Regions from separate parts of the Mesorhizobium sp. M0768 genome, predicted to be linked through region 1. Evidence: predicted binding sites of a transcription regulator. Region 1 holds the regulator's gene; the other holds the start of a gene.
The links. Region 1 encodes PhoB, which activates phosphate uptake and scavenging genes when phosphate is short. Its sites were predicted from a motif close to TGTCATNNANCTGTCAT; they were not measured.
Positions count from the first base shown of each region.

Region 2: phnC (phosphonate ABC transporter ATP-binding protein) is a predicted target of PhoB. The motif match lies at 7,722-7,738, and genes of this name have one in related genera.

Region 1 covers NZ_JAMYPD010000004.1:230,654-246,805, reverse strand. The annotation lists gene NKI08_RS07835 (RluA family pseudouridine synthase) at 1-429, opposite strand, end outside; gene NKI08_RS07830 (fimbrial protein) at 456-839, shown strand; gene NKI08_RS07825 (VOC family protein) at 836-1,243, shown strand; tRNA gene NKI08_RS07820 (tRNA-Glu) at 1,334-1,408, shown strand; gene NKI08_RS07815 (adenylate/guanylate cyclase domain-containing protein) at 1,921-2,988, opposite strand; gene NKI08_RS07810 (SRPBCC family protein) at 3,104-3,544, shown strand; gene NKI08_RS07805 (VOC family protein) at 3,952-4,533, shown strand; gene NKI08_RS07800 (glutathione S-transferase family protein) at 4,561-5,427, shown strand; gene tolA (cell envelope integrity protein TolA) at 5,792-6,196, shown strand; gene NKI08_RS07790 (hypothetical protein) at 6,334-6,549, opposite strand; gene NKI08_RS07785 (DUF2865 domain-containing protein) at 6,883-7,854, shown strand; gene NKI08_RS07780 (hypothetical protein) at 7,938-8,291, opposite strand; gene pstS (phosphate ABC transporter substrate-binding protein PstS) at 8,946-10,007, shown strand; gene pstC (phosphate ABC transporter permease subunit PstC) at 10,067-11,056, shown strand; gene pstA (phosphate ABC transporter permease PstA) at 11,060-11,911, shown strand; gene pstB (phosphate ABC transporter ATP-binding protein PstB) at 11,908-12,711, shown strand; gene phoU (phosphate signaling complex protein PhoU) at 12,744-13,451, shown strand; gene phoB (phosphate regulon transcriptional regulator PhoB) at 13,468-14,157, shown strand; gene NKI08_RS07745 (ROK family protein) at 14,167-15,411, opposite strand; gene xylF (D-xylose ABC transporter substrate-binding protein) at 15,697-16,152, shown strand, end outside.
Region 2 covers NZ_JAMYPD010000003.1:404,072-420,223, reverse strand. The annotation lists gene NKI08_RS06485 (sugar phosphate isomerase/epimerase family protein) at 1-794, shown strand, start outside; gene NKI08_RS06480 (Gfo/Idh/MocA family protein) at 951-2,138, shown strand; gene NKI08_RS06475 (sugar phosphate isomerase/epimerase family protein) at 2,366-3,217, shown strand; gene phnE (phosphonate ABC transporter, permease protein PhnE) at 3,242-4,609, opposite strand; gene phnE (phosphonate ABC transporter, permease protein PhnE) at 4,677-5,633, opposite strand; gene phnD (phosphonate ABC transporter substrate-binding protein) at 5,793-6,701, opposite strand; gene phnC (phosphonate ABC transporter ATP-binding protein) at 6,792-7,640, opposite strand; gene NKI08_RS06450 (DapH/DapD/GlmU-related protein) at 7,875-8,492, opposite strand; gene phnL (phosphonate C-P lyase system protein PhnL) at 8,489-9,196, opposite strand; gene phnK (phosphonate C-P lyase system protein PhnK) at 9,372-10,148, opposite strand; gene NKI08_RS06435 (alpha-D-ribose 1-methylphosphonate 5-phosphate C-P-lyase PhnJ) at 10,145-11,056, opposite strand; gene NKI08_RS06430 (carbon-phosphorus lyase complex subunit) at 11,053-12,165, opposite strand; gene phnH (phosphonate C-P lyase system protein PhnH) at 12,167-12,775, opposite strand; gene phnG (phosphonate C-P lyase system protein PhnG) at 12,775-13,236, opposite strand; gene phnF (phosphonate metabolism transcriptional regulator PhnF) at 13,371-14,114, shown strand; gene NKI08_RS06410 (zinc-binding alcohol dehydrogenase family protein) at 14,133-15,149, opposite strand; gene NKI08_RS06405 (ABC transporter permease) at 15,220-16,152, opposite strand, start outside.

The DNA.
Region 1 (16,152 bases):
CCCGCCGATGCCAGACAGGCTGTCGCCGCAATGATGGATCAGCGCGTTGACCAGCGTGCCGGTCCAGTTGCCGGCGCCGGGATGCACGACCAGCCCGGCCGGCTTGTTGATGACGATCAGCTCGCTGTCCTCGTAGAGGACGTCCAGCGCAATATCTTCGCCTTGCGGCGCCGCTGGTTCCGGCTCCGGCATATCAACCGACACGCTGTCACCTTGCGCCATCTTGCGCTTCGTTTCGCTGGCTGGCTTGCCGCCGATCCTGACGGCGCCCTGCTTTATCAGCATCTGTACCCGGCTGCGCGACATGTCGGGGCCGAGCCTGGCCGCCAGCCATTGGTCGAGCCGCTGGCCGGCCGCATCAGCGCCCGCCTCCAGGACGATCGGTCCGGCCCCTATTAATTGTCTGACCACTTCGTTATGAGCGCTCATCGAAAACAGTTCCGGAATCTGCTGCCATGGCCCGGCCGCTTGCCGACGAAGACGAGGAAAAGCCGCTCGACCCCGAGGTCGAAAAGGTGCGGAGGAAGCTCGTCCGCTTCGTCGCCATCAATCTCGGCCTGCTGTTCCTCGCCCTTATGGTGGTGATCGCGGCACTTGTCTACAAAGCGCGCAACGCGCCGCCTGCCGCCCCTCCGCTAAGCAGCGACATCCAGGTGCCGATCGGCGAGACGGTCAACGGCGACATCGTGCTGCCGGTCGGCGCCAGGGTGATCAGCCAATCGCTGTCCGGCAATCACCTGTCGATCGACGCAGAGCTGCCCGACGGCAGCCGCGCCATCTTCGTCTATGACATCACCGAGCGCCGCATCGTTGGCCATTTTTCGATCAGGAACAAATGACCGGTTTTGCCGAACACCGCAGCATTGCCACGGTCGCGCTTGTCGTCGCAAATTATGACGAGGCGATCTCGTGGTATGTCGACCAGCTGGGTTTTGTCCTCACCGAAGATGTCGATCTCGGCGGCGGCAAACGCTGGGTCACGATCACGCCGCGCAACGGGCAGGGTGCGCGCCTGCTTCTCGCCGAGGCATCCGGCGATGCGCAAAGGCACGCCATCGGCAGCCAGACCGGCGGCCGGGTCTTTTTGTTCCTCGAAACCGACGATTTTGCCCGCGACTATGCGCTGATGCTCGAAAAGGGCGTTGAGTTCCGTGAGGCGCCCCGGCACGAGACCTATGGCACTGTGGCGGTTTTCGCAGATCTCTATGGAAATCTCTGGGACCTGATCGAGCCAAAACGCTAGGCTTGCAGCGGATACTTCACCGGCGCGATCGGCAGCCTTAAGCCTAGTTGCTTTTTGCCAGCCGTCAGCCTATATCGCCGGTTCTTGAACGCGCCCATCGTCTAGCGGTCAGGACACCGCCCTCTCACGGCGGGAACAGGGGTTCGATTCCCCTTGGGCGTACCAAGTCTCTCCCAGCTCTCGGCAAACCATCAATCCGATCCATCGCCTTGGGTCGCGGCGGGTTTGGCTCATTGCCGCTTCTGGCGCAGCGGAGCCGATTGCATTAGCATTGCATCGTGGGTCTTGAGGCACAGCGTTAGCGGCGCGCAGAACGTCGCGCTGAACAGGGCAGTCGATGCCACGCGGGGAGGAGCCAGATACAGAAACTACAATCGCAAGGCGTCCATCACGCTGGTCGGCACTGCCTGGAGCCGACCTGAGCTACAGCTGCCGGCGGCGGATCGTTTTGGCGAACTCGGCGAAGGCGCCTCTCCCTCGAAGGGTGGATGCCGGGAAGGCCCTTAGCACCGGCCAGCGAAAGCTGCGCGCGACGCGCATGGCTGGGCTCTAAACGCGCCATACTCCAGTTGCAGTATCGTAGCTTCTTTGCCGTTCGAATTTCTCTCAGTCATGGCTTCGCACGATACCAAGATATGCTGCGAACGACACATCCACGGCGGGCTCAACCATTCGATCTATTCCGGCAAGCCGAAAAGTGTTTGCGCGCCTGCTATTCCTCCGAGCGGATGACTGCCCATGGCGATCATCGGCTCGGTAGTTTCTGCCTCGAACACTGTCGACGCGAGCACCGTCCGTCCCAAAGGCTTGCACAGCCCTTCGATGCGGCTGACAAGATTTACAGCCTTGCCGATCGCGGTGAAGTCCAACCTGCCGGCAGTGCCGATATTCCCCCAGAGTATCTCGCCGACATGCAGGCCAATGCCATATCCGAGCTCAGGGCCGCCATTGCGGCGCCGAGTTTGGTTGAGATGATCTATCCCGGCGCGCGTGGCCTTCACGGCGCGTACCGCCGCGTCACATGCGGCATTTGCATCGCGCTCGCCAATCGGGAAAATCGCGAGGACGCCATCACCTATAAACTTGAGAACCTCACCACCAAATGCGTGCACCGCGCCGGCGACGCAATCGAACCAGGCATCAAGTACCAATACGATCTCGTCTGCATCATGAACCTCGGATAGATCGGTGAAACCTCGAAGGTCCGCGCACAGAAGCGCAGCCCGTATCGTCTCTCCCTTTACTCGACGAGAATGACCGTTGAGCACATGTGCTGCACTGCGCTTTCCCAAATATGCCTCGAGCAATGCGCGTTTCGCGGACCGTTCTGCGAGTGCGGTCATCGGAGCCGCAGCAAACCGGGAGATTTGCCGCAGCAGCTCTGACTGCGCCTCATCCGGAGTATGATCGAACGCCCACACCAAAGTCGGTGCGACACCGCCCGCTCGCTCGTCGAACACGATCGCTCGCGTCGTGCCAAGCCACTCCCGCAGCACGAGCCGGGGATCGGCATTCTGGCGGTCGGCGCCTATCCCCAAAGCCTCGACCACTTCACCCCCAGGCGCTCGCCAGAGCCAGATGCGGCGTGAGATAATCGGGTCGGGAGCATCCTGCGCCAGCGCGCCGGCGATGATCGGCAAGCCGTCTTCAATCAAATGCGTTGAGAGCTGCAATAGAAGTCGCCCACCGTCGCCAATATGCGCGGCGTCGTCCAGAAGGAATGAAAGCGACTTTGCGAGAAGCATGGGTAGAAGGTCACTCGGCACCGGCTTATGCTTACGCCTCGAACATCTTCTTGCAACTCCCCACATTCGCTTCAATCATGCAGGTATTCGCTGCGGATGTGACCTGGAGTGAGCGATGGCGGAATCGGTTTACACAGAGATTGAGGTCGCGGCGCCACAAGCGACCGTGTTCGCGCTTTTGACCGATCCGGACCAGATTGTGCGATGGATCGGGACCGAAGCGAATTTGGATGCAACGCCGGGCGGTCTGTTCCTCGTCAATGTCGGTGGTCGCCATATGGCGCGCGGTGAGTTCACCGAGGTGATCCCGGTCCACCGTCTTGCCTACAGTTTTGGCTGGGAAGACAACGAGACCGTGCCGCCCGGCTCCAGTCATGTCGAGATCGACCTGATCGCGAGGGATGCGGGGACACTGATCCGCTTCACGCACAGCGGACTGCCGAACGCAAAGGAGCGTGACAGCCACCGAAGGGGATGGGAGCACTACCTCTCAAGGCTCAAGATCACTGCCGATGGGGGACATGTCGATCCCGACGTGCCGATGAAGAATATGTGATTTTCATCTAAGGGCCGCGGATGCCCGTAATCCGAACCAGGCGCGGCATGCGTCAACGAGGCCCCCTTTGACCTGCCGTCGCCAAACCGGCCGCTCGGGAAACCCAGCGACCTGCGGGCCGCCGCACCATTACAGCTGCCGGCGACGGGTCGTTTCAGCGAGCTCGGCGAAGGCGTCCGCGATCCCGGTGCCGCTCTTGGCGCCTGCGTGGAGTTCTTGAAACTCAGCGCTTCTGGCGCAACGCCTCGGATTGAATTAGCATCCGTTCATCAAAGCTCCGGCCGCACTCCTGCAGGATGCGGAATGCGGAGCGCAGGCGAGCGAGGCCGGGCGCGGTCACATGCCAAGCGCGACTGGGCATCCGAACTTCCGTTCGGCGGCAAGACGGCGTGGCCGGGAGGAGTCAGATGCAAAAGCTGCAATCGCAAGGTGTTCACCACATCACGCTGGTCGGGGCCGGGCGCCAGACTTCCATCGATTTCTGGGAGGGCGTGCTTGGCATGCCTTTCATCTTCGAGCAGCCCAATCTCGATAAGGCAAGCGAAAGCCATCTCTATTTCGATCCGGGCGACGGCCGGCTGATCACCGTCTTCACCGACGAAAGCCGCACGCCGGTCAAGCGGCGCACGCCGACCGACACCGGCTGCGTCCATCATATCGCTTTCGCGGTGTCGCGCGTCACCTTTCTGCAGGCGGTTGCCCGGCTCGACGAGCGCGCCATCAAGCACAGCGGCGTCAAGGATCGCGGCTTCATGGACTCGATCTATTTCGAGGATCCGCTCGGCCTGCTGATCGAACTCGCCTCCTACCGTTTCGAACCGCCGGCGGGCTTCACCCATGCCGACGTGCTGATGCAGGCGCACAAGATCCGCGTCGCGCGCGGCGACTACAACATCGCCGAAGTGCACCTTGCCGATGCGATCCAGGCGCTTGTCGAGCGCTCGCGCACGACCTTGTCGGAGGATCGCGCACCGAAAAATCCATACTGACGACACGCCAAACAAAGGGAGGACATAATGGCAAAGACAGCAACGAAGAGTGCGAAAAAGCCCGCCACCAAGGCAGCCAGGCCAGGAGCGAAGCCGGCGGCCAAAGCCGCCGCCAAGTCAGCGGCGAAAGTGGCAAAGCCGGCGGCCAAGGTCTCCGCCAAGAAGCTGGCGCCGAAGGCCAAGGCGAAACCGGCGAAAAAGCCCGCGCTCTCGCTCAGCATGCTGAAGCCCAGCGTCAACAATATGAGCGTTCGAGTGTTTGCACGCGCCGCCGGGCTCGATCATTCCGAGACCGACGTATGGGGTCTCACGCGCTCGCCCGAATACATGGCGCGAAACCCGGCCCATCTTACGCCGATGATCGAGGACAAGGGCCTGCCGAGAGGTGTCTTGTGGGAAAGCTGCGCCATTATGCAGTACCTCGCCAACAAGCACGGGCTGGAGAAACTATATCCCAAGGCGCCGGCCAAGCGGGCAATGATCGACAGTGCCATGTTCTACCTGATCGGGACGCTCTACCCCTATGTGGCGCGCGCCACATATCCTGTGCTGAATTTCCCGCAATATGCCGGCGAGGTCGGCCACAGCGACGCCCACCCCGACAAGAAGTCGGAAGCCCAGAAGGCCGCTATAGAAGCGATAGCCGAGCCGCTGGAGGTGTTTCACAGCTTCTTCAGGAACGGCAAGCCGTTCATCGGCGGCAAGAACCCGTCGATCGCCGACATCCGCCTGGCGGCGACGCTCGAGTTCCTCGCCGTCATCGACTACGCGCTGCCCCAATGGGCAAAAGACTATATGGCGGCGATCGAGAAGAAGCTCGGCAAGGCCTATGCCGAGCCGGCCGGCGACGTGCGCGGCTATATCGCCTATGTGCGGTCGCAGGCCAACGCCTGAGGCACGTGCAGGCCGGCGATCGTCCGCACGTTCTGCGGGAGCCGGTAGTGATCTGAGGTAATTCTTTCTTACTCTCCCCTGTTTGCACGATGTGGGGAGCTTAAGGTTTCGTTAACCGAAACCCTTTCTACTGGTATCCACCTCCAGCTTGCGACCACGGATGTACTGGCGCGGATGGAAAGCAAAGGTCGGCTGCTCGCCGGCCTTTGCTTATTGCAGCCCTGCCGAAGTTTGCGGCTGACGGCGCTTCACGACGCCTGAATGGCTGATGAAGCGCGTTGCCGGCATCTTGCCATCGCCGATGTGGGCCCTACCATCGAAGTAGTCCCGTCCTCGATGGCGGTTCAAGGACAGAGGCCCTGTCATGAAAAGCATTGCTGGAATGATGGTGATTGCAGGCGCCATGCTGGCGGGTGCAGCCGGTCAATCGAATGCAGCGACGCTCAACACCATGCCCGAGGTCGGGGCTGCCATCCAGGCGTGCTGGACCCCTCCGGCGAATGCCGGGAATTCCACCGTCACCCTGAGCTTCAGCTTCAGGCGCGATGGCACGCTGATCGGCCGGCCCAAGCCGACCGCCATCCGCGTCGCCGGCGAGGAGAAGACGCGCCAAGCTTTTGTCGACGCGGCGGTCGCGGCCGTGGACCATTGCCTGCCGTTGAGCTTTTCACCGGCGCTGGCTGAAGGCATCCCGGGCAAGGTGTTCACTCTGCAATTCAACTCGCCCAAACAAGAACAGGCTGCACCGCGAGTGAAGGCTTCGCCTTGATCTTTTCCGACAACCGGATTCCACTTTTCGGGACCTAATGCATGTCGCGCAAAAGCGTGCAGCGGTTTTGCGACAACGACATGCATTAGACAAGAACCTAAGCGCGTCGCATGACGCCCGGTCGACCGCGATGCGCTTTAGTGGCGCCTTCGTCTCGCCTCGACATGTCGCGCCAGTTCCGGCACCTCGAAGACATAGTCGCTCCAAGCCGATTCCGGTATCTGGCCGGCGAGATAGCACTCCAGCAAAAGCCTCTGCTCGTGGTCGAGTGGCCTCGGTGCGCGTTCATGGTCCAACCAAAGTGAATGGAACAGATTCCTGGTCAGGTCCGCGACAGTGAAGTGGATCGACATTTGCGGTCTCCTCCTTTGGCCGCTCAACGCCGATCCCAGGGCTAAGGTTTCAGCGACGGCCGGCCGGTAACGCCGGATTGATCGCGATGCCGAACCCGCCGCGCGCATCAAACTTCGCCGTGGCGGGCGTCCGCCGGCGTTGCTGCCGGTTCGTCTCAATCTTGAAATAAAAATGTAATATTGAATTTACACGAGTGGATCTAATACACTAGAGCTAAAGTCTCTGGTGGCGGTTTGATCTACTTCAATTAGGAAAAACTGATTTAGCTAGTACTTATCCATAGTCGACAAAGAAATCCTGTTCTCGGTGCAACAAGGATAATGGTCGTTCCAATGACACGCTTCTGGCCCCTCACGATTCTGATGCTGGTGTCGGCAATAGCCGTTGCGCTCGGCACATCCTTCTCCTACGCGGATAGCTGCGGTGCCATCAGGAGCCAATTGCTTTCGGCGGGGCGCAGCGGCGGGACCAGCCCCGAGCTTGCCCAACTGCGCCGGCAACTCGCCGCGATTCAAAAGCTTGAGAGACAACGCAGATGCGCAGCGAAAACCGCCGGCTTCTTCTTCAATCCCTGCGCCGACCTGGTCAGCAGCAAGGCGGAGGTGCAACGGCAGATCGCCAGACTGTCGAATTCGAGCAGGGACACGTCCGGACTGAAGGCCAGGTTTGTCGCGCTGGGCTGCGCCGCCCCCGCTGCCAAGAAACAGCCGGCGCAGCAACGCCCGGCACCCAAGGCCCAGTCCGCAGGCACAACAATTGGCGGCAATCGGATGCTGTTTTGCGTTCGCTTGTCGGACGGATATTTCTTCCCCGCGCCAAAATCGCAGTTCGCCAAGAGCGACGATCTGAAGGAAACGGTCGATCAGTGTCGCTACATCTGCGACGATGCCGGCGTCGACCTCTATATGCTGAGCGACGCCACTCGCGAGACCGAGGAGATGGTCGCGCTCGAGTCGGGAAAACCCTATGTGGAGCTACCTGCCGCGTTCCGGTACCGCGACGACGCGAACTTCAAGGCCTGTGACGTCAAGCGCTATTACCAGCGCGTTGCCGAACTCAGGGCACGAACCGTGACACCGGCCAACATGAGCAACGCCATCATTCCGTTGCCGACCGCAAAGCCGGATCTTGGCGTCGTCGCGGAAATTCCTGAATCCGGGATCGAAACTGCCGGTGCGGCTCTCGCAGGGGCAAAAACGTCGGTTTTCGAGGTGCCAGGGACTGCCCAGCATCAGTCGATCGAGAAAGCGATCGGCGCGCGGCCGGTGAGAGTGGTCGGGCCGGCCTTTTTCCCGGCGGACTGACCAGGGCGGGCGATGTTCCGAGACGGCTGGCCGGATAGCCGCTTCAAGGCCTGGAGCCGTGCGCATCGACCGACGTCGGCTGGTTATTCGCAGACCATGCGGGCCCGTTTACCGGGCTCGCTGACATTCTTGCAAGTTAGCGGCTTCGTCGGCTCCGGCGACAGCATGGGCGGGTTGTTGGTGACCCTCCTCCGAGGCGTTGCAACGGAAGCCGCGCTCCTGCGCACCGCCGGCCTTTTCGGCGTTTGCGGCGCCACTGGAAAGACGTCGGTCTCCAGTTGCGACTGTTCGGCTTGCGCCTGCGGCGAAGGCCTGTCCCAGAAACGGCGAACATCGAGCGGCTTGGGAATGATGACGGTGCCGTCATAGCTGCGCGCGCAGCCGCTTCCCAGAGGCAGCGCCAGGCACAGGAAGACAGGCAGAATCCGTCGAGACATCAGCAATACCCCTGCAAGCTTATAACGCTGCTTCGGCCTAACCGACAACCGGCGGAATAGGGCGAAGGGAGTAGATACCGTGAAGTAGAAGTCGTCGCACTTCCAGTGGAAGGCGTTGCTCGAAGATCGAGCGCCGGGTCGGGCGCGGATGGAGGTCCAGCGCGAGTTAGAACCTTGCGATTCGTCAACGCTTCCAGCGTAAGGCCATGGTGCGATCGCACCATACCAAAGCCGCGCTCAGTGGCGACAATGGGATATTCGAAGTTCCGCTCCTCCAGTTACGGGCGGGAGCAGCGACCGCCGGCAAGAAACAGGGTCAGATTTACCCCAACGGACCTGTTTCGGCGATGGCGCGGCCATGACACGTTCTGGCTGCATGCAACGCGCTCCCGTCCGGCTTTTTTCTTTTAAAGCCGGTGGCTGCGATCGCCGAGCAGACGATGCCGGCCGGAATTCACGCAAGCTGCTGATTCCAGCGGCAAACCGCGGCCCATGCCGACAAAAGCCCGCGGCCGCTCCTTCTTAACCCGGCTGGACGTCGTTACCGGAGCGACATGAAACTGTCATGCGACTGTAATAATCGGGGGCTATTGGCCTCAGCGGGCGCCGGAGGAATGGCGCCGAGAGACCATATTCCGAACAGGAGCAGGCCACATGAGACATTTCATCCGCTCGGCGGCCGTTGCGATTGCAATGGCTGCGGCGACGACCACCCTCACCCTGTCCGCCGCGCTCGCCGCGGACATCTCCGGCGCCGGCGCCACCTTCCCCTACCCGATCTATGCGAAGTGGGCCGACACCTACAAGAAAGACACCGGCGTTGGCCTTAACTACCAGTCGATCGGTTCCGGCGGCGGCATCAAGCAGATCAAGGCCAAGACCGTTACCTTCGGCGCTTCGGATGCGCCGCTCAAGGGCGACGAGCTTGAAGCGTCCGGACTGGCTCAGTTCCCGATGGTGATGGGCGGCATCGTTCCCGTCGTCAATCTCGAAGGCATCAAGCCGGGCGAGTTGGTTCTCGACGGCCCGACGCTGGCCGACATCTTCCTCGGCAAGATCACGAGCTGGGATGACGAAGCGATCAAGAAGCTTAATCCCGACGTCAAGCTGCCTTCGCAGGCGATCGCGGTCGTTCACCGTTCCGATGGTTCGGGCACGACGTTCAACTTCACCTATTACCTCGGCGACGTCAGCGCGGACTGGAAAGAAAAGGTTGGCGTCGACAAGGCCGTGGAATGGCCGGTCGGCATCGGCGCCAAGGGCAATGAGGGCGTTGCCAACAATGTCTCCCAGACCGGCGGCGCGATCGGTTATGTCGAATATGCCTACGCCAAGCAGAACAAGCTCACCCACACCGATATGATCAACAAGGACGGCAAGAAGGTCGAGCCCACCGCGGCGGCGTTCTCGGCGGCAGCGGCCAATGCCGACTGGAGCTCGCAGCCGGGCTATGGCGTCATCCTCGCCAACGAGCCGGGCGCCGAGTCCTGGCCGATGACGGCGGCAACGTGGATCCTGCTCTACAAGAAGCCGGATGATGCGGCGACCACCGGCGAAGCGCTCAAATTCTTCGCCTGGGCATACGACAAGGGCGACGAGATGGCCGGCGAGCTGGACTACGTTCCGATGCCCGACAAGGTGGTTGAGAGCGTCAAGGCCATGTGGGCCAAGGAAGTCGTCGGCGACGACGGCAAGCCGCTCTACTCGGCTATGTAATCTCCTCCAGGGAGGACGTCGATGGCGCCCTCCCTGTTGCCTTTAATCGCGAGGACCCAATGACCATCGCTTCCGATGCCATGCCATCATCTGCAGCAGCCCGGGCCAGGGAAGCTACGGTGCGGCGCTTCGCGCTCACAGATGCCATATTCCGCGGACTTACCCGCGCTTCCGCAATTCTTGTGCTGGTCATCCTCGGCGGTGTCGCGATCTCGCTGTTTGCCGGCTCATGGCAGGCGCTGTCGTCGTTCGGTTTTTCTTTCCTGACGACTGAGAGCTGGAATCCTGTTACGGAAAAATTTGGCGCACTGGCGCCGATCTACGGCACGCTGGTGACGGCGGCCATTGCCATCCTGATCGCGGTTCCGATCGGCATCGGCATTGCAGTCTTTCTCACCGAGCTCTGCCCGCGCCCGCTCAGGCGCCCGATCGGCATAGCGGTCGAGCTGTTGGCCGGCATTCCTTCGATCATCTACGGCATCTGGGGCCTGTTCGTGTTCGCGCCGTTCCTGCAGACGACGATACAGCCCTTCATCATCAACATCTTCCACGGCGTGCCGGGACTATCCAGCCTTTTCGCCGGCCCTCCTTACGGCATCGGCCTTCTGACCTCGGCGCTGATCCTCGCCATCATGGTGCTGCCCTTCATCACCTCGATCACCAAGGACGTCTTCGATACGGTGCCGGCGGTGCTGAAGGAATCGGCCTATGGCATCGGTTGCACGACCTGGGAAGTGACCCGGCGCGTGGTCATTCCCTATACCCGCATCGGTATCATGGGCGGCGTCATGCTTGGCCTCGGCCGGGCACTCGGCGAAACCATGGCGGTGACTTTCGTCATCGGCAACGCACATCGCATCAGTGCCTCCCTGTTCGCGCCGGGCACGACGATCTCGGCGACCATCGCCAATGAATTCACCGAGGCCGACGGCGACCTCTACACCTCCTCGCTGGTTTCGCTCGGCCTGATCCTCTTCGTCATCACCTTCCTGATCCTCGCCGCCGCCCGCTATATGCTGATGCGGATCGACGCCCGTACGGGAGCCTGACCGATGTCGACATCCTCATCGCTCCACAGCCGCCGCAAAGCCAGGAATTCGGTGATGATGGCGCTTTGCGTCGTCGCCGCCGGCATCGGGCTTGCCTGGCTGGCGCTCATTCTCGGCGCGTTGGTCTATAAGGGCACAGCCGGGCTTTCGCTCGCGGTCTTCACCGAGATGACGCCACCACCGGGCGAGGCCGGCGGCTTGCTCAATGCCATCACGGGCAGCCTGCTGATGACGATCATCGCCGTTGTCGTCGGCACGCCGATCGGCGTGCTGGCGGGAACCTACATGGCCGAGTATGGACGCTTTTCGCGCATCACCACCGTCGTCCGCTTCATCAACGACATCCTGTTGTCGGCGCCGTCGATCATCATAGGCTTGTTTGTCTATGAGCTGATGGTGCGGCCAATGGGACATTTCTCGGCCATTGCCGGCGCCGTTGCGCTTGCCATCCTGGTCATTCCGGTGGTCGTGCGCACCACTGAAGACATGCTCAACCTGGTGCCGAACGCGTTGCGTGAAGCCGGTGCCGCGATCGGCGCGCCGCGCTGGGTGGTGATCCGTTCGGTCGCCTACCGCGCCGCATTGTCCGGCATCGTCACCGGCATATTGCTGGCGATAGCACGCATTTCCGGCGAGACGGCGCCGCTGCTCTTCACCGCGCTCAACAACCAGTTCTGGAGCAGCAATATCAACGCGCCGATGGCCAGCCTGCCGGTGACCATCTTCCAGTTCGCTCTCAGCCCTTACGAGGAATGGCAGCAACTGGCGTGGACCGGCGCACTCATAATCACCCTGACGGTTCTGGGCTTGAGCATCCTCGCCCGCAGCCTTACCGGACGCAGAGAGGACAGATGACACAGATGTTGTCCCCAGACATGACGATGGCCGAAACGGTCGCCGAGAAGACGAAGATCGAGGTCAAGAATCTCAACTTCTACTACGGCCAGAGCAAGGCGCTGAAGGACATCAGCCTGTCGCTGCCTGAGCGCAGTGTCACGGCCTTCATCGGCCCTTCGGGCTGCGGGAAATCGACGCTGCTGCGTGTATTCAACCGCATCTATGAGCTCTACCCAAAACAGACGGCCGAGGGCCAGGTGCTGCTCGACGGCAAGAACATTCTCGACCGGTCGCAGGATCTCAACCTCCTCAGGACCAAGATCGGCATGGTGTTCCAGAAGCCGACGCCGTTCCCGATGTCGATCTACGAGAACATCGCCTTCGGCGTCAGGCTCTACGAGAACCTCGGCAAGTCCGAGATGGACGGCCGCGTCGAACAGGCGTTGAAGCGCGCCGCGCTGTGGAGCGAGGTCAAGGACAAGCTCAACGCCAGCGGCTTGAGCCTATCCGGCGGCCAGCAGCAGCGGCTCTGTATCGCCCGCACCGTGGCCGTGAAGCCGGAAGTCATTCTGCTCGACGAACCGGCTTCGGCCCTCGACCCGCTGTCGACTGCCAAGATCGAGGAACTGATCGACGAATTGCAAGCCGACTACACGATCGTCATCGTCACCCACAACATGCAGCAGGCGGCGCGCGTGTCGCGCCAGACGGCCTTCATGTATCTGGGTGAACTGGTCGAGTTCGACCGGACCGAGAAGATCTTCACGTCGCCCCGCGAGAAGCGCACGCAGGACTACATCACTGGCCGCTTCGGCTGAGCCGTTCCGATCATGCATATGAGGACAGGACCATGGGCGAACACACAGTCGCTTCTTTCGACGAGGATCTCGAGCAGATCAGCAAGCTGATCCGCGACATGGCCGACCTCGCCGGTTCGATGGTCGGCGGGGCGACCAAGGCGCTGTTGAATTCCGACAACGTGCTGGCGCAACGCGTCGTTTCCGACGACGCCATCATGGATGCGCGTCAACGCGAACTGGACGACCGCGCCATCACCCTGATCGCCAAACGCCAGCCGATGGCCCACGATCTTCGCCATGTGGTCGGAGCGATCCGCATGGCGGGCGACCTCGAACGCATCGGCGACCTTGCCAAGAATATCGCCAAGCGCGTGAGTGCGGTCGGCCTCAGCGCCACGCCGCGGGACCTGTCGCATTCCATCGACGCGATGGCGCAGCTGGTTCTCATCCAGGTGCAGGGTGTCATCGAGGAATATGCTGCAGGCGATGCGGCCGCGTTGGCCAAGCTTCGTGCCGCCGACGAGCGCATCGACGTTAAATACACGTCCGTGTTCCGCGAGCTGTTGACCTACATGATGGAAGATCCGCGCAACATCACCGCTTGCACGCACCTGCTGTTCTGCGCCAAGAATCTGGAGCGGATCGGCGACCATGTCACCAACATCGCCGAAAATGCGTATTATGTGCTGACCGGCGAGCAATTGCCGGTCAATCGTCCGAAGCAGGACGAAACGACAATGTCCGCACCGGTGACATGATGGGGGTGCCCAGCCGATGATCGCACCACGCATAATGGTGGTGGAGGACGAGGAGCCGTTGGGTGTGCTGCTCCGCTACAATCTCGAATCCGAAGGCTACCAGGTCGAGGTGGTGACACGCGGCGACGAAGCCGAGATCCGTTTGCAGGAGAATGTGCCCGACCTTTTGGTGCTCGACTGGATGATACCAGCGGTTTCCGGCATCGAGCTCTGTCGTCGGTTGCGGGTGCGCCCCGAAACCGAGCGGCTGCCGATCATCATGCTGACCGCGCGCGGCGAGGAGAGCGACCGGGTGCGCGGTCTTTCGACCGGCGCCGACGACTATCTGGTCAAGCCGTTTTCGACACCGGAATTCATGGCCAGGGTCAAGGCGCTGCTGCGGCGCGCCAAGCCGGAAGTGCTGTCCAGCGTGCTGAAGGTCGGCGACATCGTGCTCGATCGCGAATCGCACAGGGTCTATCGCAAGAAGAGCGAAATCAGGCTCGGGCCGACCGAATTCCGGCTGCTCGAGTTCATGATGCGGCATCCGGGCCGTGTCTTCTCGCGCAGCCAGTTACTCGATAATGTCTGGGGGGAGACAATCTACATCGACGAACGCACCGTCGACGTGCATGTCGGGCGGCTGCGCAAAGCCGTCAACAACGGCCGGATGCCGGATGTCATCCGCACCATCCGCGGCGCCGGCTATGCGATCAGGGAAGATTGACCCGCCTGGTCAGGCTACGTTCTTTCTGACGCTGGGCCTCATTTGCGCGCCCGGCGCGAAAATCTCCTGGTCGACGAAGCTTAACGCCCGCATCGCGCAGCCTTCGCGGATCAGAGGCAATTCGTTCGGCTCTGTATCGAAGGAGATCGAGCCTGAATGCTGGCCGCCGGCGGTCTGGGCGATTGCCTTCCGCAAGGCCGGCTCGATCAGATCGAAGGCGGCGGCACTGGCGCCGACCATCGCGACCGGTGCCGGATCGATCAGCGCGAACAGCGAGCCGAGACCGAAACCCAGCGCTTCGCCGGCCTTGCGGTAGGCCTCGCGTTCCGGCCCATCTTTCTCGCGCGCCCGGGCCGCCAGTGCGCGCATGTCGGCGTCGCTGACGTCGGCGACCGGTTCGCTGTCTTCGCTCATCTGCCTGGCGTTGCGCCAGATGGCGTAGTTGCCGGCATACGCCTCGATGCAGCCGCGCCGCCCGCAACGGCAGAGCGCGCCGCCCGGACGATGGATCATGTGGCCAAATTCGCCGCCCGAGGAATGCGTCCCGGTGAACAGTTCGCCCTTCAGCACCAGCCCCATGCCGATGCCATGCGAAAGCAGGATGGCGATGAAGTCATCGCGATAGCGATCCGGATTGCGCCAGCGCAAAGCCACCGCCATCATGTTGCAGTCGTTCTCCACCGTTGCCGGGATGCCGAATTCGTCCTCCAGCATGTCGGCAAAGGCGATGTCGGTCTGCGGCGTGATCGGCGACCACAGCATGGCGCGTGCAGGGGAGTCGGTAATGCCCTGAATCGCCAGGGCGATGCGGGCGACACTGCGGACGTCAAGATCTGGATCCTGCAGCCGGCGCCGGACGATGGCCATGCATTCACGGATCAGCTCGTCGCGCGGCATAGTCAGCGTGTCCAGCCGGCGCTGTTCCTCGGCGACCACCTGTCCCGTGTAGTCGATAATGGCGGCCGAAAGGAAATTCAGCGACAACACCACGGTCAGCACCGCCGCCGCTTCCGGGTTGAGGGCGAGGCCGACTTGCGGACGACCGCGTTTCAACGAAACGGGCTCACTTGGCTTGCTCTCGGCGAGGATGCCTTCCCGTATCAGGTCGGAAGAAATCGCCGATATGGTCGAATGACTGAGGCCGGTGGTAGCTGCGATCTCAGTACGCGATGGCTGGCCGGCCCGGCGCACCGCCGAGATCACCATCGCCCGGTTGCGCCGGCGCAAATCGTCATGGCGGATTCCGACCGACATTGTTTTGCTTTCCTCCCGGTTGCCGCGGCCGCTCATGAACCGGAAGCCGTCGGTAATGTCCGACAAATAGTGTCGGATGAGGCAAATAGTGTCAGATGCAGGTGGCGCTGTCATCGTTTATTCCGACGCTCGAAAAAACTCGCAGAGTCATCAAAATCCATCAGAATCGATGTTGACAGCAGCCGGAGATCGGACCAGTATTTTTTCGAGGCTCGAAAAAATTAGAGCTTCTAAGCTGGTCTTTGAGCCAATTGGTCACGCCGTACGCGGCGCAGGGAGGATATGATGAAGAAATTCACGACCGCCATTCTGGCGGGTGTCGCCATGACGCTGGCGCTGGCGTCGGTGGCGCAGGCTAAAGACAAGGTCATCGGCGTTTCCTGGTCGAACTTCCAGGAAGAGCGCTGGAAGACCGACGAGGCCGCAATGAAGGCGGCCATCGAGGCCGCAGGCGACAAGTATATTTCCGCCGACGCACAGTCCAACCCCGGCAAGCAGCTCACCGACGTCGAGAGCCTGATCTCGCAGGGCGCCAACGCACTGATCATCCTGGCGCAGGACGCCTCGGCCATCGGGCCGGCCGTGCAAAAGGCGCTGGACGAAGGTATTCCGGTTGTCGGCTACGACCGGCTGATCGAGAACAAGGACGTCTTTTACCTGACCTTCGACAACAAGGAAGTCGGCCGCATGCAGGCCCGGGAAGTCTTCAAGGTGAAGCCGGAAGGCAACTACGTCTTCATC
Region 2 (16,152 bases), on a different contig from region 1:
TGGCGGTGCATCCCGCCTATGACGCGCAGTTCGACGGCTTCGCGCCGGCTGCGGTGCACAACAATCCAAAAGCCAGGCAGCAATGGGCGGTCGAACAGATGAAGTTCGCCGCCAAGGCGTCGAAGAATCTCGGGCTCAAGGCGTCGGTGTCGTTTTGCGGCGCGTTGGCCTTCCCATACCTCTACCCCTGGCCGCAGCGGCCGGCGGGATTGATCGAGGAAGCGTTTGCCGAACTCGGCAAGCGCTGGAAGCCGATCCTCGACGTTTATGACGAGAACGGCGTCGATGTCGGCTACGAAATCCATCCAGGCGAGGACGTGTTCGACGGCGCGACATTCGAGATGTTCCTCGATGCGGTCGGCGGCCATAAGCGCTGCAACATCAACTACGACCCGTCGCACTTCCTGCTGCAGCAGCTCGACTATCTCGAATTCATCGACATCTACCACGAGCGGATCAAGGCGTTCCACGTCAAGGATGCCGAGTTCAATCCGACCGGGCGGCAAGGTGTCTATTCCGGTTACCAGAGCTGGACCAACCGTGCCGGGCGTTTCCGCTCGCTCGGTGACGGGCAGGTGGATTTCAGCGGCATCTTCTCCAAGCTCACCCAATACAATTACGATTCATGGGCGGTGCTGGAATGGGAATGCTGCCTCAAGCACCCGGAGGATGGTGCGGCCGAAGGCGCTCCCTTCATCCAGCACCACATCATCAGGGTGACGGAAAAAGCATTCGACGACTTCGCCGGCGGCACGACCGATAAAAAGGTGCTGCGCGGCATGATGGGGATCTAGCACAGATATCCCTCCCCCTCGAGGGGAGGGTCGATCCTCGCAGCGGATCGGGGTGGGGTCGCCGGGCGTAGAGCTCGGCATGAACCAACCCCACCCGGCCGTGCGGGCCACCTTCCCCTCAAGCGGAGGGGTATTTCAGTGACGAGGGAGAAAATCATGGTTGGCGCATCGAAGACGGAAACGGGAGGCGGTCCGATCCGCTACGGCATGGTTGGCGGCGGACAAGGCGCCTTTATCGGCGCGGTGCACCGCATCGCGGCGCGCATTGATAACGAGTTCGTGCTGGTTGCCGGGGCCCTCTCGTCGAATCCGGAGCGCGCCAAGGCCTCGGCGGCCGAGCTTGGGCTCGATCCGGCACGCAGCTACGGCTCCTATGCCGAGATGGCCAAGGCGGAGGCCAAGCGGCCGGATGGCATCGAGGCGGTGGCCATCGTCACGCCGAACAACGTGCACGTGCCGGCAGCCAAGGCTTTTCTCGAGGCCGGCATCCATGTCATCTGCGACAAGCCGCTGGCGACGTCGCTGGCCGAGGCGAAGAGGTTGGCCGCGCTGGTCGAGAAGACCGGCAAGGTGTTCGTGCTGACGCATAACTACACCGCCTATCCGATGGTGCGGCAGGCACGCGAGATGGTGGCCAAGGGACTGCTCGGCGATATCCGCATCGTGCAGTCGGAATATCCGCAGGACTGGCTGACCGAAGACCTGGCCGCCACCGGCCAGAAGCAGGCAGCGTGGCGCTCTGACCCGAAGCAGGCGGGTGCCGGCGGTGCGCTGGGCGATATCGGCACGCATGCCTACAACCTTGCCCGTTTCGTCTCCGGGCTGGAGCTCGATTCGTTGTCGGCCGATCTCGATGCCTTCGTGCCGGGGAGGCTGCTCGACGACAACATCAATGTGCTGCTGCGCTTCAAGCCGGTCGGCGGGTCGCACCCGGCCAAGGGAATGATCTGGGCAAGCCAGGTGGCGCCCGGCCACGAGAACGGGTTGAAATTGCGCATCTACGGCTCGAAGGGCGGCCTCGAATGGATGCAGGCCGACCCGAACTATCTCTGGTACACGCCGTTCGGCCAGCCGAAGCAGTTGATTACCCGTAATGGCGCCGGCGCGCTCCCCGTCGCCGGGCGCGTCAGCCGCGTTCCGCCAGGGCATCCGGAAGGCTATCTCGAAGGTTTCGCCAACATCTATCAGGAAGCCGCGCGGGCTATTCGTGCAGCGCGCCGGAAGGGCGGGAAGCCGGCCAAGGATGTCGTCTTCCCGACCGTGCAGGACGGCGTCGAGGGCATGGCCTTCATCGAGGCCTGCGTGAAGTCGTCGAAGAAGAACGGAGCGTGGACGAAGCTTTAATCGCTGCGCCCGGTTAATGGGAAGTCCCCGTCACCCGGATTGCCAGCCGAATTGCAAGGCAATTCGGGGCAATCCGACCTTTCCTCGTGGGGAGAGGAGATCGTTGGCGCTGGCGTTCACCTCTTTTCCCCGGCGGGGAGAAGGTGGCCACGAAGCGGCCGGATGAGGGGGCTTGTGGCGAAGTCGCCGGAGGAGCAAGCCCGGCCGTAAAAAGGGGAGGGGCGTCGATGAAAATCGGCATGTGCATGTTGTTGTGGACGACCAGTGTCTCGAAAAAACACGAGCCGTTGTTGAGGGACATCAAGGCGACCGGCTTCGACGGCGTCGAGATACCGGTCTTCTCCGGCACGCCGGACAACTACAGGAAACTCGGCGAGCTGCTCGACCGTATCGGGCTGCAACGCACCGCCGTCTCGGCGATGGGCGATCCGGCGATGAATTTGATCTCGCCGGATGCCTCGACGCGCAAGGCCGGTATCGACTACATGAAATCGGCGATCGACTGCGCTCAGGCGCTTGGCGCGAACACGTTGAGCGGCCCGCTCCATTCGACACTCGGGGTCTTCTCCGGCAGCGGGCCGACGGCGGCCGAGAAAAAACGTTCGGTCGCTTCGCAGCGCGTCATCGGTGACCATGCCGGCAACAAGGGTGTCACCATCGGACTGGAGGCGCTCAACCGCTTCGAATGCTATCTGCTCAACACGATGGACGATTTGTCGGCGCATATCGACACGATCGACCGGCCGCACATCAAGGCGATGTACGACACGTTCCATGCCAACATCGAAGAGGCTGACCCGATCGGGGCCTATACGCGCAACCGCAAGAACATCGTCCATATCCACATTTCGGAGAACGATCGCGGCGTGCCGGGCCGCGGGCACGTCCCTTGGAAAGAGACGTTCTCTGCCATCCGCAAGAGCGGTTATGACGATTGGCTGACGATCGAGGCGTTCGGCCGCTCGCTGAAGGATCTGGCCGCGGCCACCAAGGTGTGGCGCGACTTTTCCGAAGGCTCGGAAGCCGTCTACCGCGACGGCTACAGGCATATCAGGAATGGATGGAGGAAGGCGCCCTAACCGCACGCCTGCGCAACGCCTCTGTCAGCCCTGGCCGGCCTGGATCCGGTTGTAGTCGTGGATCGTCCTGCTCAAACGGCGGCGCAGGAAATTGGAAATGTTGTCGAAGATGAAAACGACGAGCAGGACCAAGAGCACCATGTAGAAGACATTGGCCCAGTTGGAATTGGTGCGCATCGCCTCCCAGAGCTTCAGGCCGATGCCACCGGCACCGACGGCGCCGATGATCGTCGCGCCCCTGGTGTTGGATTCCCACTGATAGAGTGTCTGGCTGATGAAGACCGGGATCACTTCCGGCAGCACGCCATAGCGCTGCACCAGCAAGCCGTTGGCGCCGGTCGACTGGATGCCCTCGCGTGGCTTGTCGTCGATGTTCTCGAGGCCCTCCGAATAGACTTTGCCGAGCGTGCCGATCTCGGTGAAGAAAATCGCGGCGCTGCCGGCCAGCGGGCCCGGACCGAAGGCGCGGGTGAAGAACAGCGCCCAGATCAGCATGTCGACCGAACGCATGAAATCGAAGAACCGCTTTAGCACCCGGCTAAGCAGGCCGCTCGGGGTGATGTTGCGGGCGGCGAAGAAGGCGAGCGGGAAGGCAACGATGCCGCCGAGCAAGGTGCCGAGAAACGCCATGACGATGGTCTGGAACAGCTTCGTCCAGACGTCGCCATGCTGCCATTGGGCGTTGTTCCAGATATTGTCGGCGGCCAGCGCAATGTTTGATGTGCCCGGCTTGAGCTGGGGTCCGGACATCAGCAACGAGACCACCTCGCCGGGCGACTTGCCGAAGAAGGGCGAGCGTGTGTCGAAGACGAAATTCGCCCAGCCGAGGAAGCGTTTGCGGACCTTGACGCGATCGACGGTTATGCGGACCTCGCCGGCAAAGCCCATCCTGGCGACGATCTCATCGTCATGCGCGGTGATCCACTCCGGCACCGGGCCGGATATTACCGGTTTGCCGCTGGCCAACGACATCGGCACCGCCTGGCCATTGGCGACAAGCGTCGCTTCGGCCTTGTCGAAGGTGACCGATTTGGCCCGGCCGTCGATCAGGACGGTGTAGGAGCCGTTGGCGTTGGTGATGACCCAATCGGGATGCGGGTCTTCGCCGAGCGCCGAAAAACGCGGATATCTGGGTGTGATCTGAGGCTGGTCGAGACGGAATTCCGGCTGCAGATCGTAGCTGATCCATTGCGTCAGGAAGAGCGGCAGGCGCTCCCAGTGCGATTCCCTCAGCACTTGCGGCAGGCTGAAGAACCACAAGGCGTAGAGGAGATAGAGCAGGATGCCGGTGAACAGGACCAGCGGGCCGAAGCGTTTGTACAAGGGCCGCCGGAACACTTGGGGGAAGCGCTCCTCGATCGACCGCATTTCATCGGCGGTCATTGCGGCCATGGGCAGTCTTCTTGTTGATTTGCCATGATCTTTTCCAAAAACGGGAATCCACTTTTTGGGATCATGGTCAGGCACCCATCATGAATGCCTGCTCGCCGACGAGCTTGCGGCGTAGCCAGGCGGAAAACTGGTCGACGAGGAAGATCGTCGTGAACAGCAGCAGCACCAATGCCAGCGTCTTGGCGCCGAAGCCGCGCGAGATGGAGAGCTTCAGTTCCTCGCCGATGCCGCCACCGCCGACCGCGCCGATAATGGTCGAGATACGCACATTGATCTCGATCCTGAGCAGCGTGTAGGACATGAAATTGGGCAGCACTTGCGGCAGGCCGGCAAAGCGCACGCGCTCGAACCAGTTGGCGCCGACCGCGCGCAGGCCTTCTTCGGCGCGCATGTCGATGTTTTCGTTGATCTCGTAGAAGAGCTTGCCGAGGGCGCCGATGGAATGCAGGCCGATGGCGATGATGGCTGCGACCGGGCCGGTCGAGAGGATGGCTGCGAACAGGCCGGCAATGACGATCTCGGGGAAGGCGCGAAGCAGTTCCATGAAGCGCTTGACAACGAGCCTGAGCATCGGACTGGGCGTCAAGTTGCGCGCGGCGATGAAGGAAAAGGGCACCGCAAAGACAAAGCCGATGAAAGTGGAAACCAGCGCCACGTTAAGCGTGGTGAGCATCAGCTCGAAATATTCGGGTAGATAAAAGCCGCCCCAGAGATAGACGCGGCCAAGCGGGAAGTTGAACTCTTGGCTGCCCTTGTCATGCGGCGATGCGATGTCGAACAGCGCCCGCCAGACGTCGTTCCAGTCCTTGGGAACAAGCCAACTAAGGAAATCCAGTATGTGCGGCAGCCGGTCGAAGAAATGTCCGGCATTGGCCTCGTCGGCGAACCACATGGCTGTGCACATGGCGACAAGCAGTGAGCCGATGCCGAGCGCCGTGTAGAACCGGCGCAAGGACGTCTGGCGTCGCCAGGCGTCTGCTGCCTGCCGGACCGCGTCTGAACGAATTGTAGCGGCGAAGGTCATACGGGGTCACGAGCGGACACACAAAAAGGGCGGCGACCGCATCGGCCCGAAAGTCGACTTTCGGAAAGCACGATGCGGCATCTAAGTGTTAGAGCGTACTTTGTGCGTCCAAGTGGACGCACGTCGCTCTAATGGACGCCGTCCTTTTCGCAATTGTCGTCAGCCGCCGATCGCGGCTTTGCGGGCTTCGACGATGACGCTGTAGAAGTCCGGCTTCACCGGAACATAGCCGGTGAAATCGCCGCCTTCGATGGCCTCGAAGCAAGGCTTGTCCTTGGCCGGCAGGCCGGTGAAGAAGTTGGCGAGCTTGGCGCTCATGTCGCCGCCGAGTGCGGTGCGCACGACCAGCGGGCCGTTCGGGATCAAGCCGGAGCGCCAGACTTCAACGAAATCGTTGGGGTCCACGGCGCCCTTGGCGACTTCCTTGTGGAAGGTGCCGGAGGTGTAGCCGTTCTTGAAGTCGCCGATGCCCGAGGAGTCGTCAACCGCAACATCGACCTTGCCGTCGCGAACCGCGAGAAGGTTGTTCTCGTGGCCGCCATTGAACTGGGTCGAGGCGAAGAAGGTTTCGTTCGAAGCGCCGGTGTCCTTCGGGATCTGGGTCAGCGGGATCAGGTAGCCGGAGGTCGAATCCGGGTCGGCATAGCCGAGCTTCTTGCCCTTGGCCGACTTGATGTCGGTGATGCCGGACGACTTCAGCGCAAGGCCGATCGAATAATAGCCGGTCGCGCCGTCGGTCTGCTGGGTGGTGAGGATCGGGGTCACGGCGTTCGGATCCTTGAGGTAGACGCTGGCATAGCCCGACGCGCCAAGCTCTGCGAAATCGAGCGTGCCGCCGAGCAGGCCCTGGATAACGCCGTCATAGTCGGCGGCCGGGAACAGCGAGACCTTCTCGAAGCCGAATTCGGACTTCAGGTGATCGGCGAGGCACTGAAAGTTGCGCAGCCGGTCCGCTTCGTTTTCACCGCCAAGGATGCCGATGCGGAATTCCTTGATATCCTGGGCGTGAGCGGCGCTTGCCGCGATGGCGAGCAATGAAACGGCGCCAAAAACCATCTTCCTGAACATTATCTCTCTCCTGTTGGTCCCGGCCTCGCGCCGGTAGCGTTCGAATTTTTTGACAGGTGCCTTTGACGCGGGCGGGCGATCAGGCCGTTCTCAATATCCCGGGAATGCGGGCTCGAGCGGTCCGGCGGATGCAGCGATTTTCTGTTTGATGGCGACACTGGTGGAGGTGATGGCCTCGGAGATTTCGCCGCCATTGCTGTCGGCGCCGTAGACCATGCGCACGGCCTCGCGGTTGAGGGCTTCAGGCGGGCCGTCGAAGACGACCTTGCCGGCGGCCATGCCGATGATGCGGTTGCAGTAGGTGCGGGCCGTATCCAGCGTATGCAGATTTGTGATGACGGTGATGCCCTCGCGCAAATTGATATCCTGCAGCGAATCCATCACCACCTTGGCGTTGAGCGGATCGAGCGAGGCAATCGGCTCATCCGCCAGCAACACCTTCGGCTGCTGCATCATGGCGCGCGCAATCGCAACGCGCTGCTGCTGGCCGCCGGAAAGCGTGCCGGCCGGCTGCAGGGCGGTGCGGGCGATGTCGAGGCGCTCGAGGGCTGCAACCGCCTCGGCGCATTCACCGCGGGAGAACATGCCAAATAGGTTGGACACGGTCGAACGGTGATTGAGCCGGCCGAGCAGCACATTGGTCAGCACATCGAGGCGCGGCACCAGGTTGAACTGCTGGAAGATCATGGCGCAGTCGCGCTGCCATCGCCGGAGCGGTGAGCCGCGCAACCCGGAGACCTCGACGCCGTTGAACAGGATGGAGCCCTGGCTGGGATCGATGAGGCGGTTAATCATGCGCAGCAGCGTCGATTTGCCGGCGCCGGAGCGGCCAATGATGCCGACCATCTGGCCTTGCGGAATCGCGATGTGAACATTGCTGACGGCGGTGTTCTTGCCGAACCGGCGGGTGACGCCGCGGATTTCGAGCGTAGCTGACATGGTGCAGGCTCCAGTCCAATCGCAATTGAAGGTCTGTTTACCCTGGCTAGCGCAGCCGCATGAACCTGCGGTGTCGGAACGATGTCAGTTTTGTTACTGCCCACAGCCTGGAGCGGGGCGGGATCAACTCGGCGCGAGAAGCTCGAATGGTGAATGGTGATAAGAACGGCTTCCCTGAGCCTCGAAACCTGTCCGCTGCCCCCATTCACATTCACCATTCACCATTCACGACCCTCAGCCGCCATATTTCTCCAGAAACGCCTCCGCCGACAATTCCCGAAAATCGTCGAGCGCGGCGCGCAGCCTTGCATGGTCCCAGTCCCACCAGGCGAGCGCCTGGTAGCGCTCCGCGGTGCGGCGGTCGAAGCGTTCGCGGATCGGCTTGGCCGGCACGCCGGCGACGACGGTGTAGGGCGCGACGTCCTTCGACACCACCGCGCCGGCACCGACCGCAGCGCCATCGCCGACGGTGACGCCGGGCAGGATGGTCGAGCCGTGGCCGAGCCAGGTGTCGTGGCCGATGGTGACGCGTTTGGCGCGGCGCTTGGCGAAGAATTCGCTCTCGTGCTCGGCGTCGTCCCAATAATCCGAGGCGCGATAGGTGAAATGGTGCAGCGTCGGCCGCCAGGTCGGATGGTTGGTAGCGTTGATGCGCACGCTTGCGGCGATGTTGGCGAATTTGCCGATCGTTGCGCACCAGACGCCGCAGTCCTGCATCATGTAGGAATAGTCGCCGAGCGTGCTTTCGGAAACCCGGCAGCGCTCGGCGATCTCGGTCCAGCGGCCAAGCGTCGAGTTCTCGACTTCCGCCGTCTCGTGGATCAGCGGCGCCTCCGACAGTTTCCTGGTCATGCGGCAATTTTTCCGGCGGCGAAGGCGGTCACGTCGATGATACGGTCGGCCACCGCCTCACGCACGTCGTGATCGTGGAAGATGCCGAGCAAAGCGACGCCCGCCGCCTTCTTGGTGGCGATCAGGGAAATCACCAAATCGCGGTTCCTGGCGTCGAGCGAAGCGGTCGGCTCGTCGAGCAGCAGGATCGGGTGCTCGGTGATGAAGCCGCGCGCGATGTTGACGCGCTGCTGTTCACCGCCGGAGAACGTCGCCGGCGGCAGCGCCCAGAGCTTTTCCGGCAGGTTGAGCTGCGCCAGCAAGGCACGTGCCTTGCCGTGCGCGACCTCGCGCTCCTCGCCGCGCTCGACCAGCGGTTCGGCCACGACATCGAGCGCAGGGACACGCGGCACGGTGCGCAGGAACTGGCTGACATAGCCGATGGTAAGCCGGCGCACGGCAAGCACGGTGCGCGGGCTGGCCGAGGCGAGATCGATGAGCCCGCCCTCGTGCTGGACGATGATCTGGCCTTCGTCGGCGGCATAATTGCCGTAGAGCATCTTCAGGATCGAGCTCTTGCCGGCGCCGGACGGGCCGCCGAGCACGGCGCATTCGCCGGCCCTGATCGCGAACGAGACACCAGCGACCACCGGCAGTTTGATGCCGTCGCGCAGATGCATGGTGAAGCTCTTCGCGACATCGGAGACAACGAGCGGGGTTGCCATCAGAGGGTTCTCCAATCGTCATTCGTCTGCGGGCCGGAGTACCCCCACCCGGACCTTCGGTCCGACCTCCCCACAAGGGGGAGGTAGGGCGCCGGCGTTTTACCCTCCCCCTTGTGGGGAGGGTCGCTGCGAAGCAGCGGGGTGGGGGTAGGTGCCAGGCAAATGCGTTCCATCGTCACACCTGCAGGATCGAGGAGACAAGCAACTGGGTATAGGGCGCGCGCGGATCGTCGAGGACGCGGTCCGTGAGGCCGCTTTCGACGACGCGGCCGTCCTTCATCACCATCATGCGCTGCGACAGCAGACGTGCCACTGCAAGGTCGTGGGTGACGACGATGGCCGCCAGGCCCAGATCGGTGACCAGGCCGCGCAACAGATCGAGCAGGCGCGCCTGCACCGAGACGTCGAGGCCGCCGGTTGGCTCGTCCATGAACACCAGCCGCGGCCCGGTGACGAGGTTGCGGGCGATCTGCAGGCGCTGGCGCATGCCTCCGGAAAAGGCGCGCGGCTCGTCGTCGATGCGGTCTTCGTCGATCTCGACACGAGACAACCAATCGACCGCCGTTTCGCGGATCCTGCCATAGTGACGGTCGCCGACCGCCATCAGCCGCTCGCCGACATTGGCGCCGGCCGACACCGTCATGCGCAGCCCGTCGGCCGGGTTCTGATGGACAAAACCCCAATCGGTGCGCATCAGGAAGCGGCGCTCGGCCTCGCTCATGCGGTAGAGTTCGCGAAACTGGCCGTCGCGCATCCGGTAGCTGGCGGTGCCGGAGCTCGGCAGCAGTCGAGTTGACAGGCAGTTGAGCAAAGTCGTCTTGCCGGAACCGGATTCGCCGACCACCGCCAGCACTTCGCCCGGCCAGAGGTCAAAAGTGACGTTCTCGCAGCCGACGCGCGAGCCGTAGAATTTGGACAGCGCCGAAACGCGCAGCAGCGGTTCGTCTGTCATTGCGCCGGCTCCGTTTTTTCTGGGGCAAGATGGGTCTCGGGCGCGAGATGGCCGCAGTGGCCTTCCGCGCGCCGCTTCTCGCAATGATCGGTATCGGAGCAGACGAACATGTGGCCGCCATGGTCGTCGAGGATGACCTCGTCGAGATAGACGTTCTCGGCCGCGCACAGCGCGCAGGGCTGGTCGAAGATCTGCACCTCGAACGGATGGTCCTCGAAATCGAGGCTGACCACATCGGTGAAGGGCGGCAGCGCGTAGATGCGCTTTTCGCGGCCGGCGCCGAACAATTGCAAAGCCGGCGAACGGTGCATCTTCGGATTGTCGAATTTCGGCGTCGGCGAGGGATCCATCACATAGCGGCCCTCAACCTTGACCGGGTAGGCGTAGGTGGTGGCGATGCGGCCGTGCCTGGCGATGTCCTCGTAGAGCTTCACATGCATAAGGCCGTATTCCTCCAGCGCATGCATTTTGCGCGTCTCCGTTTCCCGCGGCTCGAGGAAGCGCAGCGGCTCGGGGATCGGCACCTGGTAGACCAGCACCTGACCGGCACTCAGCGGATATTCAGGGATGCGGTGGCGGGTCTGGATGATGGTCGCCTTGGCCGTCTCGGTGGTGACGGCGACATTGGCGACCTTCTTGAAGAAGGCGCGGATCGAAACCGCATTGGTGGTGTCGTCGGCGCCCTGGTCAATGACCTTGAGCACATCGTCCGGGCCAATGATCGAAGCGGTGACCTGGACGCCGCCGGTGCCCCAGCCATAGGGCATCGGCATTTCGCGCGAGGCGAACGGCACCTGATAGCCGGGGATGGCGATGCCCTTGAGGATCGCCCGACGGATCATCCGCTTGGTCTGTTCGTCAAGATAGGCGAAGTTGTAGGTGGCGATGTCCGCTGGTTGTGCACTCATTCCGCTGCCTGCCTCTTTTCTTCGGCCTTGCCGGCATTTTCGCGGGCATCATGCTCGGCGCGCATGCGGCGCACGAGGTCGAGTTCGGCCTGGAAGTCGACATAATGCGGCAGCTTCAGATGCTCGACGAAGCCGGTCGCCTGGACATTGTCGGAATGCGAGATGACGAACTCCTCGTCCTGCGCGGCGGCGATGACATCCTCACCCAACTCCGAGGCGCGCAGCGCGCGGTCGCATAGCGCCATGGCCATCGCCTTGCGCTCGCTCTGGCCGAAGACGAGGCCGTAGCCGCGGGTGAATTGCGGCGGCGCCTTGGCCGAGCCCTTGAACTGGTTGACCATCTGGCATTCGGTGACGCGGATGCTGCCGAGCGGTACCGCAAAGGGCAGTTCCGGCACGTCCAGTTCCAGTTCGACCTCGCCGATGCGAACCTCGCCGACGAAGGGATGGTTGCGCGCGTAGCCGCGCTGGGTGGAATAGCCGAGCGCCAGCAGAAACCCCTCGTCGCCGCGCGACAGCGCCTGCAGGCGGATGTCACGCGCCATCGGGAATTCGAGCGGCTCGCGGGTGATGTCGCCGGGGACATGATCGCCGGGCATGTCGCCGTCGGGCTCGATCAGGCCTTCGCGGGCGAGGATGGCCGAGACGCGCGGCATCGCTTCCGCCTCGCCGGCACGCTGTTCCGGCTCGGCGACTTCGCCGCCGGCGGCAAGCTCGGGATCGAGCAGGCGGTGGGTGTAGTCGAAAGTCGGGCCGAGCAGCTGGCCGCCGGGCAGGTCCTTGTAGGTCGCCGACACCCGCCGCTCGACCAGCATCGTGCCGGTGTCGATCGCCCTGGTGTAGCCGAAACGCGGCAGCGTGGTGCGATAGGCGCGAACCAGGAAGATCGCCTCGATCATGTCGCCGCGCGCCTGGACGATGGCGAGTGCCGCCAATTCCCTGTCGTAGAGCGAACCTTCGCTCATCACCCGGTCGACGCCGAGCGCCAGCTGCTCGACGATCTGGTCGAGGCGAAGTGCGGGCACCGAACGATCGCCGCGCCGGCGGTCGGCGAGCAGTTTGTGGGCGTTGCGAATGGCCGCTTCGCCACCCTTTACCGCAACATACATGCTACGCCTCCATCATCTTGATGCGCGTCGTACGCGGCAGGCAGGCAACGCTGTCAGGGGTGGCGAGGACGATGTCGACACCGCGGGGAAAGCGCTGGTTGTCCTGCTTCCATTGCTCGACGAAATGGCGCGGCATTTGCGCCGGCGCGATCGTCGCCGTCGTCTCGATGCCCGGGCCTTCGAGCAGCAGCGCAGCGCCGGAGACAAGATCGCCGACCTCGAGGATCAGCGTCGTGGAGCGATCGGGATAATCCTGGGTGCCTTGCGAAAACCCGTCGAGCGCCATCATCTCGGCCGGCGTGGCGATCAGCGCGAAATGCGCGTCGGCCGGGGTGTTGGCCAGCGGCGCGCCGGTATGGAAGCCAAGCCAGGATTTCACCGCCGACACCTGCAAAGCCGGGTCAAGCCAGAGCGGCGTGTCGTTGTCGCACAGCGCCAGCGCAACGGCGCCGGCGGTGGCCGACAGCGGCGCCGGTGGGTGGGCAAGGGCCGGCAAGGGCTGGACGCTGCCCGGCCGCGCCATCGCGTCCATCACGGCACGGAATACGGTCTGCGCGTTGAATACCGGATCGGCAAAGCCGCCTTCGATCGCTTGGGTTACGATGTCCATCAGTCTTCTCCGCGTACCATGGTGAAGAAATCGACCTTGGTCGCCGCCGTCTCGGCGCGGCGCTGTTCACGCGCCTTGGCCAGTGCCGCCTGCAAGGGCGCAACGATCCCGATCTCGACCTCATTGCGGAGGGCCGGGTCCTGCCACAGCGCATCGGCGATTGCCGCCAGCCTTGCCTTCTGCTTGTCGCGGCCGAGCGCGTAGCAGTGGCCGACATGGCCGGACGCAAGCCGCACCGTGGCACGGGTGACCGTCGCCTCGCCGACATTGAAAGGGGCACCACCGCCGCCGATGCGGCCGCGTACCGTAACCAGGCCGGTTTCGGGGCCACGCAGAAGTTCCGCTTCGCAAGGCAGGCCGGTTTCGTCCCACAGGCGGACGATGTCTTCGCCGGCCGATTGCGCCAGCGTCGCCATCACGGCCTTGCGCTCGGCCTGCTCTCGCGCTTCCCGTCCTCGCATGGCCGTACTCCTCGTCTGCGTGAATTTATCTATTGATATAGACAACTATACAAATTATACTTGTTATTTAGCGCGTGTCCATGACGGGCACGTGACACGGGCCAAAAGATCGGCGCAAAGAATTGGGGCGGGAGATGATCGGACAAGCCAACCGCATCGAGCGGCGCAGCGGTGTCGCGCTGTGGCGGCAGATCGCCGACCAGATACTGCATTCGATCGCCGTCGGCGATTTTCCCGAGAATGCCGCGCTGCCGCCGGAGATCGCGTTGGCCGGACGCTATGGCGTCAACCGCCATACGGTGCGTAGCGCTATCGCAGCGCTGGTGCAGGAGGGCGTGCTCAGGGCGGAGCAGGGGCGCGGCACCTTCGTGCTGTCGCGCAGGCGGCTGTCTTATCCGATCGGCGCTCGCACCCGCTTTTCCGAGGGATTGCAAGGACAGGCGTCCGAGCGGCATATCACCTTGCTCGCGTCATCGGTCGAGCCGGCCAACCGTCGTGTCGCAGAGGGCTTAGGCCTTGCGACGGGCGCCGATGTGATACGCCTGGAAACGCGCGGCGAAGCCGATGGAATGCCGGTGTCCCGCGCTGCCGGCTGGTTCGATGCCAGGCGCTTTGCCGGCATCGATGCCGCCATGGCGGAAACCGGTTCGATCACCGCATCGCTGGCACGTTTCGGCATCGACGACTATCTCAGGCAATCGACCGTGCTGTCGGCGCGCCATGCCGATGCCGTCGACCTTGCGGACCTCGAGCTGCAGCCCGGCGCCATCGTGCTGGTGACGGTCGCCGTCAACGTCACGCCCGACGGTCAGCCGATACAGTTTTCGGAGTCGCGCTTCCCGGCCGAGCGGATCGAGCTCAAATTGTCGGCGCTCTGAGATACGGCAGCCCTGGCATCATCCGACCTGAATGACAGCCTTGATCAGGCCGGACTTCTCATGCGCCCAGCGGGCGAGGTCGTGCGGCGTCTCGCCAAGCGTGGTGCGGTGCGTCACCAGCTTTGCCAGCGGCAGCGCGCCGTTGCGGATCGAGGCGGCGACATGGTCGAAATCGGCACGCAGGGCGTTGCGGCTGCCGATCAGCATCATCTCGCGCTTGTGGAATTCGGGATCGGAAAAGGCGATGTCGTCCTTGACGACGCTGACCAGGACCAGCGCTCCGCCATGCGCGACATGAGCGAAGGCCGACTGCACCGACCGGGTGTTGCCGGTGGCATCGAAAACCACGTCGAAGCCGTCGCCGCCGGTTGCTTCCCGCACCAGGTCGGCAGCGGTGCCTCGCGAGCCGTCGAGCGTCGCGAAGCCGAGTTCGCTTTCGGCAAAGCCAAGCCGTTCAGCGCTCATGTCGAGCAGCGTCACATCGAGCCCGGCGATGCGGGCGAACAGCGCCGTGCCGAGCCCGATCGGGCCTGCGCCGATGACCAGCGTGCGCGCACCTGGATCAGCCAGCGAGCGCCGCACGGCATGGGCGCCGATCGCCAGGAATTCGACGGCGGCGGCATCGGCCAGCGACAGGCCGTTTGCCGGATAAAGATTTTGCGCCGGCACCAGGATCTGCTCGCACATCGCGCCGTCGCGGTGGACGCCGAGCACCTCGATCCTGACGCAGCAATTCGGCTTGCCTTGCCGGCAGGCGTTGCATTTGCCGCAGGCGAGATAGGGATTGACGATCACCGCTTCGCCGACGGCGAGATCGACGTCCTCGCCAACCTCGATCACGGTGCCGGAAACCTCGTGGCCCATGATGCGGGGATAGGCGAGGAACGGGTGCTTGCCTTCGAAGATGTGATAGTCGGTGCCGCAGATGCCGACATGGCTGACGGCGACCTGCGCCCAGCCGGCGGGGGGCGCGCCAGGCTCCGGACGATCTTCGAGGACAAGTTCGCCGGGCGAGCGGCAGACGACGGCTTTCATGCTTCAATCCAGTCGGTTCATGGCACCGCCGGCCCTGCTGTCGCGAGGCCGGCGGTTGTTGGGAGGCAGTCTATTTGCCGCGGCGGCGCAGCCCGTCGAAATAGACGATGACGATGATCAGCACGCCGGTGATGATGCGCTGCCAGAAGGCGTTGACGTTGAGCAGATTGGCGCCGTTGTTGATGGTGGCAAGGATGAAGGCGCCGAGCAGCGGTCCGTGCACGGAGCCGACAGCGCCGAACAGCGAGGTGCCGCCGATCACCGAGGAGGCGATCGCCTGCAATTCCCAGCCCTCGGCCTGCGTCGGATTGCCGATGCCGATGCGCGAGGCGAGCAGCACGCCGACGAAGGCCGCACACAGGCCCGACAGCGTGTAGGCCATGTAGATGGTGCGCTGGACGTTGACGCCTGACAGGCGCGACGCCTCGGCGTTGGAGCCGACCGAGAACAGATAGCGGCCCCAGCGGCTGTGGTGCAGGAAGATGTAGGCTGGGATGCCGACCAGGATCACCATCCAGAACAGATTGGGGACGCCGGCGAAGGAACTGCGCGAGAACGTCTGGAAGGCGTCGTTGTTGATCGAGATCGAGTTGCCGTTGGTCATCAACAGACCGATGCCGCGCAGCGAGGTCAGCGTTGCCAGGGTGATGATGAAGGGCGGCAGGCCCATCTTGACGATGCCGAACCCATGGAACATGCCGATGGCGACGCCGACCAGTAAGGTGATCAGGATGGCGAGGAAAACCGGTATGCCGGCGTTGATCAGCATCGCGACGATGACGGTGGCGAAGCCGACCACGGCGCCGACGGAAAGGTCGATGCCGCCGGTGATGATGACGAAGGTCTGGCCGACCGCCAGGATGGCGATCATCGACCCTTGCCGCAACAGGTTCGAGATGTTGTTGGCCGAGGCGAAGCTCGGCGTCGCCACCGACAGGATGATCCATAAAAGAACCAGCAGCGCCAGCAGTGTCAGCCCGAACAGGGCGTTGTAGTTGCGTTT